Regions from separate parts of the Salinicoccus sp. RF5 genome, predicted to be linked through region 2. Evidence: riboswitches for the same ligand, from Rfam matches in the RefSeq annotation. Region 2 holds a riboswitch; each other region holds the start of a gene.
What was found. Region 2 has a riboswitch for thiamine pyrophosphate ahead of LLU09_RS05190 (ABC transporter substrate-binding protein). Riboswitches for the same ligand answer to the same signal wherever they lie in the genome.

Region 1 (3,276 bases), 540 kb from region 2:
ATACCGCAAACAATCCTCCCTGCCACCCACTGATTATGGTGCCGAGGTAAGCGGCGAAGGTGAACAGCGGGCCGGGCACGGCCTGAGCTGCACCATAGCCTGCAAGGAATTCCTGTGCCGTCATCCAGCCTGTGGGCACGAACTCCCGTTCCAGAAGCGGCAGCACCACATGGCCGCCTCCGAAAACGAGCGCACCTGAACGATAGAAGCTGTCGAGCATTGCCATCCACTGATTCGAGGTCGCTTCACGAAGGACCGGAAGCAGAACGAGCAGTGCAAAAAAGAGGGAGAGACATACGTACCCCACACGCTTTGAAATAGGAAAGTGAACGGTATCACCGTCATCTGTCGAGTGATTGCGGTAAAGGATGAATCCGATTATCCCCGCAAGCAGAATGACGCCTACCTGCGTAAAGGCGGTCTGCCATAATAAAGTGATGACGAGCACACCCAGGGCGATGGTCCTGCGCTCGAGATCAGGCGTCAGTTTCTGTGCCATGCCGATGATCGCATGGGCCACGACGACCACTGCAACAACCTTCATTCCATCGATCCATCCTGCATCTTCGAAGCCATAAGTATTGAGCATAAGTGCAAACAGTATGAGTGCGATTACAGAGGGGAGGGTGAAGCCGAGGAAGGAGACCAGCCCCCCGACCAAGCCACCGCGGACGACACCGATTCCGATGCCGACCTGACTGCTTGCAGGCCCAGGGAGGAACTGGCATAGGGCCACCAGGTCGGCATAGGCCGCCTCATCCATCCATTTCCTCCTCCGTACGTATTCTTCATGGAAGTAGCCCAAATGCGCAATCGGCCCACCGAAAGAGGTCAGGCCGAGTCTTGTGGAAACAATCAATATTTCCATCAGCGTTTTTATTCTGCTGTCTGTATCTTCATTCATCCATGCACCATCCTGATCGTTTTCTGGTGTAACAACGCATTGCTTTGCGCAATGCTGCCATCAATAAACTAGCACGGATTACACCAGGGTTCAATAACATTTACAGAAATGACACTTATTCAGTCGGCGGTGATTTATTTGACAATTTAGAAAGTATTCTCTACCATTGGAGGCAACTGAATAGAAACACCACTAGGGGTGCTTTTTTGCTGAGACGGCCGTTCGGCCGATCCCTTGGACCTGATCTGGCTAATACCAGCGTAGGGAAGTGGGTTGGTACGGCATAGACTGTCTACATACTGAACCCGTTTCCTGCGCTGGAAACGGGTTTTTATATTCTATAAGGAGAGGTTATATGCTGACTGAAGAATTGAGGAATGACGCGGAGCCCATCATCGAGGCGATCTATGGTGATGATTTCAACATGGCAGCCACGAAGGAACGCTGGATGGAGGTGGGTGTCCATGTCTAGAATGCCGATTGCCCTGACTGTCGCGGGAACCGATTCCACCGGCGGTGCGGGGGTGGTGGCCGACAGCAAGACCTTTCATTCGAGGGGAGTATACGGTATGGCGGCGGTGACGTCCCTGACCGCCCAGAACACCACCGGCGTACAGGATGTATTCAATGTGCCTGCAGACTTTCTGGAAAAACAGCTTGAAAGCATAATGAGTGACGAGGTGCCCCACGCGATGAAGAGTGGGATGGTCGCAACAGTGGATATGATGGTCGTGCTTGCGAATATGGTGGCGGACTTCAAAATTCCCTTCGTCATCGACCCGGTCATGATCGCCACGAGCGGTGATGCGCTGATGGAGGAGGAAACCATCGAATTCCTGAGGAGCACGCTGGTTCCGAAATCCGTGACCGTAACGCCCAACATCCATGAGGCCGAAAAGATTACAGGCCATAAAATCGGGGGTGAGGTGGATATCAGAAAGGTCGGACGCATCTTCCTTGAGGAACTCGGTGCACACAGTGTGACGATCAAGGGCGGCCATCTGCAGGGGGATGCAGTGGATTATCTCTTCACCCGGGATGATACCGTCATTTTGAGCGAACCGCGTATAGAAACGCAGCACACCCATGGCACAGGATGTACATTCTCTGCTGTGATGACGGCAGAAATTGCGAAAGGAAAGACGCTTGAAGAGAGCTTCCGGCTGGCCAAAAAGTATATTACATCCGCCATCAGAAACAGTCCGGGCATTGGCAAGGGCAATGGGCCGGTCAATCACTTCAGTTTCAGGGAGGAAGAACTGCATGAATAGATTGGAAAGAATGAGAGAAGAGAATCCCCTCGTCATCTGCATCACAAATGACGTGGTAAAGAATTTTACTGCAAATGGGATGCTTGCGATCGGGGCCTCTCCCATCATGAGCGGCGAAATCACAGAGTCGGAGGACCTGATGAAGGCAGCATCGGCACTGCTGATCAACATTGGTACAGCTGACCGGGCAAAGGTCCATCTGATGGATGAGATGATGGAGGCGGCGGATGACAATGGTGTGCCCATCGTTTTCGATCCGGTCGGCTTCGGTGCATCGCGTTTCAGGGTGGATGTCACCGAAGATCTGCTGGCCCGGCATAAAGTGGCACTCATCAAGGGGAACGCTGGTGAGATGCTGGCCCTATCCGGTTCGGAAAGCCGCATGAAAGGTGTGGATTCCGTTGAAAAGACGAACACGGCAGAAATAGCCGAAGCTGTCTACCGGAAGTATGGCGTGCCGGCATTGGTCACTGGAGAGAAGGATGCACTGGCGACGGAGCATGGTGTGACGACGATGGTGAACGGTCATGGCCTGCAGGGAAAGATTACAGGATCAGGATGTCTGCTCGGTGCCATAACGGCTGCATTCATCGGGACTTCTGACACCTTCGAAAGGAACGCGGTTGTGGATGCTGTAAGCTACTACAATCTTTGTGCCGAAGCTGCAGCCGGCAAGTGCGCCATACCGGCACCGGGAAGCTTCATTGCGGGTCTCATCGATGAATTATATCTGAATGACGATACTCTGCTTGAAGACAGCATTGTGGGAGGTTTATGATGGATCGCGAACTTCTCAGGCTCTATTTCATCTGCGGCAGCGAAGATGCTGGGGGTGATGCGGTTCAAACCGTACGTGAAGCGCTGGAAGGCGGTGCCACGATGTTCCAGCTCAGGGAGAAGGGGCAGCATCCACTCGAGGGGGATGCACTGGTCCGTTTTGCTTCAGACATTAAAAGGGTGTGCAAAGAGTACGATGTGCCATTCATCGTCAATGACGACTGGAAACTGGCAGAAATGGTGGAGGCCGACGGTATCCATCTCGGTCAGGATGACATGGCGGTATCGGACCTTCCTGGCTATTTCGATGACAAGATCATCGGG
Region 2 (3,276 bases):
TTCCAGCTTGAAGAAGATCTGCCGCCTGGACGCGCCGATCATCTGCATGTAGTTGAGCAGCGTCGGATTGGTCTGCCTGAACCCGTCGATCAGCGAGACTGCGACGGGGAAGAAGCAGACGAGTGTGATGATCAGTATCTTCGGCAGTGTGCCGAAGCCGAACCACAGCACGAGCAGCGGCGCCAGGGCGATGATGGGCACATTCTGGGAGAGGACCATCAGCGGATAGATGCTCTCCTTGGCCCGCGGCATCAGATGGAGCAGTATGGCGAGCAGAAGCCCGACACCGACGCCGAGAGCAAATCCCCCGAGCGCAATCTGTATTGTGGCGAGACCATGGCTCAACAGGCGCGGATAGATCTCCATGCCTTCCTGTATGATCTGTAACGGGCTCGGCAGAATCCAGGTCCGGATGTCAAAGAGCGAGACGGCCAGCTGCCAGACCACCAGTATGGCCAGTATCGCAAGGAGCGGTGGAATCACGCTCCATGATGAAATTCGTCGCATTCGCTATTCCTCCAATTTACTCTCCGCCGGGCAGGTATTCGTTCGTGAACGCCTGGTCGACGTCGAGTTCGGATTCGATCAGGCCGCTTTCATACATCCAGTTCATGTAGTTCTCCCAGACGTCGCGCTCCTGGTGGCCCCAGTAGGGTGCATCCCCCTGGTAGACGTCCGTCAGCCACTCCTGGCTTGCCATGACGAGCTCTTCGTCAAGATCCGGTTCTGCATCGAGCAGATGCTGTGCCGCCGTTTCCGGGTCGTCCATCGCAAGCTGGTAGCCTTCAGCCGTCGCTTCTGTGAATGCCTCGACGGTTTCGGCATCGTTTTCGATCATCTCTTCGTTCGTGATCAGGACGGGCGTGTAGAAGTTGAGTGCGTCGGAATACTCGGTGAAGTCGATCGTGTTGAGCGGGAAGTCGCGCAGTTCCGCCTCGACGCCAGTCCAGCCGTAGTAGATCCATGCAAAGTCGACATCGCGCTGTACGGCGGTGAAGAAGTCCGTGTCGCCGATGTTGATGATGTCGACATTCTCGATGTCAGCATCATCCGCCTGCATGATGGACGCGATGGTCTCCTCCTCGATCGGTGAACCGTATCCGCCATATGTGTGCCCTTCGAGGTCCGACGGCGTCTCGAGTCCGTATTCCTCAGGTGAAGCCAAGACGGATGTATTATCCTGTATGATGGCCGCCAGCGAAACGATCGATACGTCCTGGAGGCGTGCCTGTGTGACGTTCTCCTGGGCACTGATGCCGAAGTCCCCGTTGCCCGTCGCAACGGTCTGTTCCGCACCGGCTTCACCCGGCAGGATGATCTCGACATCAAGTCCCGCTTCCTCGTAGTAGCCCTCCGCCTGTGCTGTGTAGATGCCCGTATGGTTCGTATTCGGCGTCCAGTCGAGTACGAAGGTGACTTCCGTCAGCCCATCATCCTCTGTTTGGCCGCCGTCCCCGTTGCCGCTGCATGCTGCGAGCAGCAGTACCGGTATAAAGATGGACAATAATTTCTTCATGATAAAATCTCCTCTCAAGATGGGGTGCTTTCCATACCGCAAAAACGGTATAAAAAAACACCTTCCTTATCTGGAGGCGTCAAAGAGCTGCAGCAGGATATACGGATGCCGTATAATCTGCACATTCCCTACGCTGGTATTATCCAGATCAGGTCCAAGGGTCAGGTATTCACCTTCTCAGCCGTAACGGCTCCCCTATGCTGTTTCTATTCATTTTGCACATCCATTATATCATGGACACTTTTCATGTCCAAACGGTTATTTAAAAACACCCGGACAGCAGGATGCCGTCCAGGTGTCGATCACTGTCTACAGTGCCTTCTCCATATACACATGCGGAATGCCAGCATCTTCGAATTCATCGGAACTGACGGTGTAGCCGAGCTTCCTGTAGAATTCGATAGCGTGCACCTGCGCCCCGAGCTTGGCGCGGTTGTAGCAATGCTCCCGGGCATGGTCATGAACGAAATCCATCAGCTTGAAACCGAGCTTCCTGCCGCGCTCCTCGGGCAGGACGGCCATGCGTTCGACCTTGATCATATCCTCTGAGGCCGGACGGTATCTGACCGTGCCGATCGGCTCGTCATCGATGAGCAGGATGTGCGTCGCCACGTCTTCATATTCATCGACTTCGCGGTCCATCGGGACGTTCTGCTCCTCGACGAAGACGCGTTTCCTGATTTCAAGGCACTGGTTGTACATGATGTTGTTGTCAGCCACTTTGATTTCCATGGAATCCTCCTTACATTGCATTCTTGCGCCGGATGGCGGTGAACTGCCAGAACATCTTCAACTGCTCTAGGTTCCAGTACTCGAGGCCGAGTGAGAGGGCAGGCTTCGTGTTGAACTTGATGCCGCTCGCTTCAGCCGCTGCGAGCGCTAGATACTGGATATGGGGTCTGAGCTGCTTGAACGGTTCGGATAGCCGGCCATCCTCCCTGATCCAATCCATCGGGAAGATGAGCTCGAATATGTTGATCCGCTTGTAGATGTCCGGCAGGGCGATGATGTAGCACGCCGCATCGACTTCCGGATTCTTCTGCGATTCGCTGAAGTAGCCCCGGATCGACTGGTACATCTCCTTGTGCTCATGGTTCTGATAGAAATACGTATCTTCGATCTTCGGCTCGCCGCTGTGCTTGATCTGATCTTCCAGGAAGTCGAACATCTCGTTGATGTTCGTCTCCTTGTCATACGTCTTCCGCATCACAATCCGCTCCTAGTATTCATTTTGTGCACGGTCCAAGTCCGCGCTGCCAGTGCCGTTGTCGTAGTATTCACCGGTGTTCTCCTCATAGTATTCCTCTGTGTCCTCTTCATAGTTGAACTGCTCTGTGCTTTCCTCCTGTATGCCGTCAGAACCGTTGCCGTCTTCCGGCGGCCAGTAGTTGTCCTCTTCGGTCGTCTGCTCACCTGGGATTTCGCCCGTCGCTTCCTCCTGGATCGGCTGTTCTCCTGTCACTTCCTCGCCGGTCGTCTCCTCAGGGTTCTCTTCACCTTCGATGCTGTCCTCAGGGTTGTCCTCCTGGATGTTGAAGCCGTTACCGAACCGGCTTTCGTAGCCCTCCTGCACGAAGTATGGTTCTCCCTCAGGTTCGAACTCATTCAGGTAGTAGTCGTCCACGAACTGGTACGGCACGATATGGTCCGACAGCCGGATATTGATGAGGTCATACGGATCCGGTTCATCGAGCTTCAGTACATCGCGCAATGTCTTCGACAGCACGTACAGATGCTCTTCGTTCGCCCAGTAGAAGTAG
Region 3 (3,276 bases), 150 kb from region 2:
CTTTTCAACGGCGAGAGCAACGACGTTTTTGACATCCTCTTCAACGGAGACATCCACTTTCTCAAACAGGATATCCCCATATTGTTTGAGGCTCTCTTCTGCTTTCTTACCAGACTCTTCATTGTAATCAGCCACAATGACTTTCGCGCCTTTATCCAGGAACGCCTTCGCTGTAGCTAAACCAATACCTGATCCGCCACCTGTTACAATCGCAACTTTATCCTTAAGTTCCAAAATCATTTCCCCTTTCGATGACTCCATCTGATTCACTATACATATACCTCAGCCAGAGATGACTGAAACACGATAAGTGTGTCTAAATTAAGGCAGTTGGACCTTTCAATTGTCATTCACCCGAACACTCAGTGACAGTTAACCCTCCAACCGCCCCCATCTAGAACAGCTGCATGGACAGATAGATGACGAATGTCACGGTGATGCTGCTGAGTACCGTGGAATAAAGGACCACCTGGGCATGGAGTTCCGGTTCGACATCGTATTCGAGTGCAAGCGTCGCAGTATTCCTCGAGGTCGGGAACGCGCTCGCAATGAACAGCGACTGGGCGATGACGCCTTCGATGCCGAGCATGAATATGATGGCCAGGGCGACGGCGGGCCCGATGACCAGCCGCCCGAGTGCACTCCAGGCGATGACCTTGTGGAAGGAACGGATCTCAATCTGTGCGAGCTGCATCCCGAGCAGGAGCAGCGCGAGGGCGGCGAACCCGCCGGCGAGCTGCTCGACAGGCACGCTGATGAAACTCGGCAGTTCGACGTCAATTGCCTGCAGGATGAACGCGGCCGCCAGTGCATAGATGATCGGCAGCCGGAGCAGTTCCCGGAAGAGTTCCACGACGGATTTCGCATTGGACCGCAGATTGTACAGGCCATATGTGAACGTCAGCAGATTCTGGACGACGAGTACGATGATCTGCACAGATACACCCACCGGGTTGGCACTGAATACGAGATGGCTGACGGGCAGCCCGTAGTTGCCGGAGTTCATCAGAGAGACACTGTTCTTGAGCGCGGTCCGCTCCCCTCCGCGAAGGCCGAGCCCCCGGGCCAGCAGTTCACCGACCACCATCATTGCAGTAATGAACAGTACCAGATACAATGCGAGCTGTCCCAGCAGTTCAAAGTCGATGTCCGCTTCATATATGTTCAGGAATACCGCGGCCGGCAGGAAACAGTAGGTGACAAGATTCGCGATCGGACGCAGACGGAATTCGAACTTCTTCTGGAGGATGACACCGACGCCGAGCAGAATCAGGATCGGCAGTATGACATCCAGAAATACAAGGGAGATATATGCCATATCCTCCCTCCTTTCTACTCTCACCCCTATATTCTACCACTTTGCGCAGGGCCCGCTCCAAAGCACTGCCTCTTCAAGCGCTTCCACTTCAGAATATACATCCCGGGACTGATTCCTCTGACGCTCTCCATACCGCTTTACACGCCAGGCCCCAATCCACTATCATGGTAACTGTAATGAAAAACTGCATACCGATGCACTGGGGGCGCCTTAGGCTGAGACGGAGATACCGGACCCTTACCACCCGATCTGGATAACACCAGCGTGGGGAAGTGCAGCATTGTATGTCCGCACCACTCCATACATCCGCTGCATTCCCTCGGGAGTGCAGCTTTTTCATTTCAATAAAAGTCATTGGAGGCATGATTATGGTACAGGAATGCGGAACAGAACGGATTGCAGGCTGCCAGTTCAACTTGAGTGTGATGAGCGATGATTTCGCGGAAGTGATCCTCGGTGCACTGGATCAGGTCGACACATCGAAAGTGTGGAAGGAGACGGATGACGTCTCGACATGTGTGCGGGGTCGGATCGAGCATGTATTCGATGTCGTCCAGGGAATCTATCTTGAGGCAGCCAAGACGGGGAAACATGTCGAGATGAGCGGAACGTTCTCCATCGGCTGTCCGGGTGATTCTTCAGGGGATGCCTACGTGGAGGCATCCCCGGAGCGGTTGAATGCACCTTCAAAAGACATCCAGCAGAAGGCGGGATGCAAGTTCGCCCTCTATCCGATGAATACGACCAACTACATGGATGTAATCTACGAACAGATCGACTTGTCGAAGGAAGCCGGCGTCACGGTGAGCCCAGCCCATTACGCCACGCGGCTCGACGGGACGGTGCCGGACATCTTCAGCGCCATGGAGTCATCGTTTACAAAAGTACAGGAAGCGGGAAGCCACACGACGATGACATTCACGATTTCAGCAAACAGCCCGTCGAACAGCTAGGACGATATGAAGAGGGGAACCCGGCCGGGTTCCCCTTTTTCTGTATCAGATGATCAGCATGTCGTTATCGTCGAATTCCCAGTCCGCGCCATATGCCACTTCCCAGTAGTGGCCGTCTGGATCGGTGAAGTAGCCGCTATAGCCGCCCCAGTCCGTCGGGGCCGCTTCCTTCACAACCGTCCCTCCGATTCTGCCGGCAGTCTTGAGAACCTGGTCCACTTCCGATTCGGACTTCGCATTATAGGCGAGCGTCAAACCATTGAATCCGCCATCAGGCACCGGCTGTCCGGTCTCCTCCGCCAGTTTTTCCAACGGATAGAGTGAGAGCTTCGAACCCTTCATTCTGAAAAATACGATTTCCAGTGCTTCTTCACTGCCAACAAGAGATGCTTCAAATCCAAGCTTGCGGTAAAAGTCGACTGCAGTTGACATATCCTTTACACCGAGTGTAATCAGATTGATCCTGTCCATGGCAATTCCCCTTTGCGAATAGGATGCGTGAGTCCGGAGCATTTTTACACTTCCAATATACCATAAAATGAAACGCGGCGTGTCCTCCGCTTTGCAGCCTGTCTGCTATAATGGATGATCAGATATTTCGACAGAGGTGAAGATGCATGCAAGATCCTGTAAATGAATTTCCTTCAAAGAACAAATCCTGGTGGACCTACCCCATCCTGCTGCTCTGTGTGATCATCTGGGGCAGCAACTTCATCATCGGAAAGGTGCTTGTCGACCACTTCGACCCCTACAGCATCACCGTCATCCGCCTCATTGCCATCAACCTTTTCCTGTGGCTGTTTGCTTCCCGGCACTTCCACATGCCCATGGTCCCCCTCAAAGTGTGGCTGGTGATCATATCTTCAGGCATCATTGGCATTGCTGTGAACCAGTATACGTTCTTCCTCGGACTCGTAACCGCAAGTCCGGTGACTTCGGCACTGATACTCGCGGTCGCCCCTATCATGACAGCCATCCTGACCATCCCAGTCTTCGGGGAACGCA

Region 1: it holds a riboswitch for thiamine pyrophosphate, as region 2 does, so the genes downstream of both, thiD (bifunctional hydroxymethylpyrimidine kinase/phosphomethylpyrimidine kinase) here and LLU09_RS05190 (ABC transporter substrate-binding protein) in region 2, are expected to answer to the same signal.
Region 3: it holds a riboswitch for thiamine pyrophosphate, as region 2 does, so the genes downstream of both, LLU09_RS04455 (Ykof family thiamine-binding protein) here and LLU09_RS05190 (ABC transporter substrate-binding protein) in region 2, are expected to answer to the same signal.

The regions. Positions count from the first base shown of each region.
Region 1 covers NZ_JAJGRC010000001.1:453,738-457,013, reverse strand. Annotated here, with positions in the region: gene LLU09_RS02550 (chromate transporter) at 1-904, opposite strand, end outside; TPP riboswitch at 1,089-1,188, shown strand; gene thiD (bifunctional hydroxymethylpyrimidine kinase/phosphomethylpyrimidine kinase) at 1,369-2,175, shown strand; gene thiM (hydroxyethylthiazole kinase) at 2,168-2,953, shown strand; gene thiE (thiamine phosphate synthase) at 2,953-3,276, shown strand, end outside.
Region 2 covers NZ_JAJGRC010000001.1:993,962-997,237, reverse strand. Annotated here, with positions in the region: gene LLU09_RS05195 (ABC transporter permease) at 1-507, opposite strand, end outside; gene LLU09_RS05190 (ABC transporter substrate-binding protein) at 524-1,516, opposite strand; TPP riboswitch at 1,625-1,723, opposite strand; gene LLU09_RS05185 (GNAT family N-acetyltransferase) at 1,826-2,248, opposite strand; gene LLU09_RS05180 (DUF2538 family protein) at 2,259-2,723, opposite strand; gene LLU09_RS05175 (LCP family protein) at 2,736-3,276, opposite strand, start outside.
Region 3 covers NZ_JAJGRC010000001.1:842,986-846,261, forward strand. Annotated here, with positions in the region: gene LLU09_RS04445 (SDR family NAD(P)-dependent oxidoreductase) at 1-234, opposite strand, end outside; gene LLU09_RS04450 (AEC family transporter) at 395-1,318, opposite strand; TPP riboswitch at 1,510-1,606, shown strand; gene LLU09_RS04455 (Ykof family thiamine-binding protein) at 1,687-2,271, shown strand; gene LLU09_RS04460 (VOC family protein) at 2,317-2,742, opposite strand; gene LLU09_RS04465 (DMT family transporter) at 2,889-3,276, shown strand, end outside.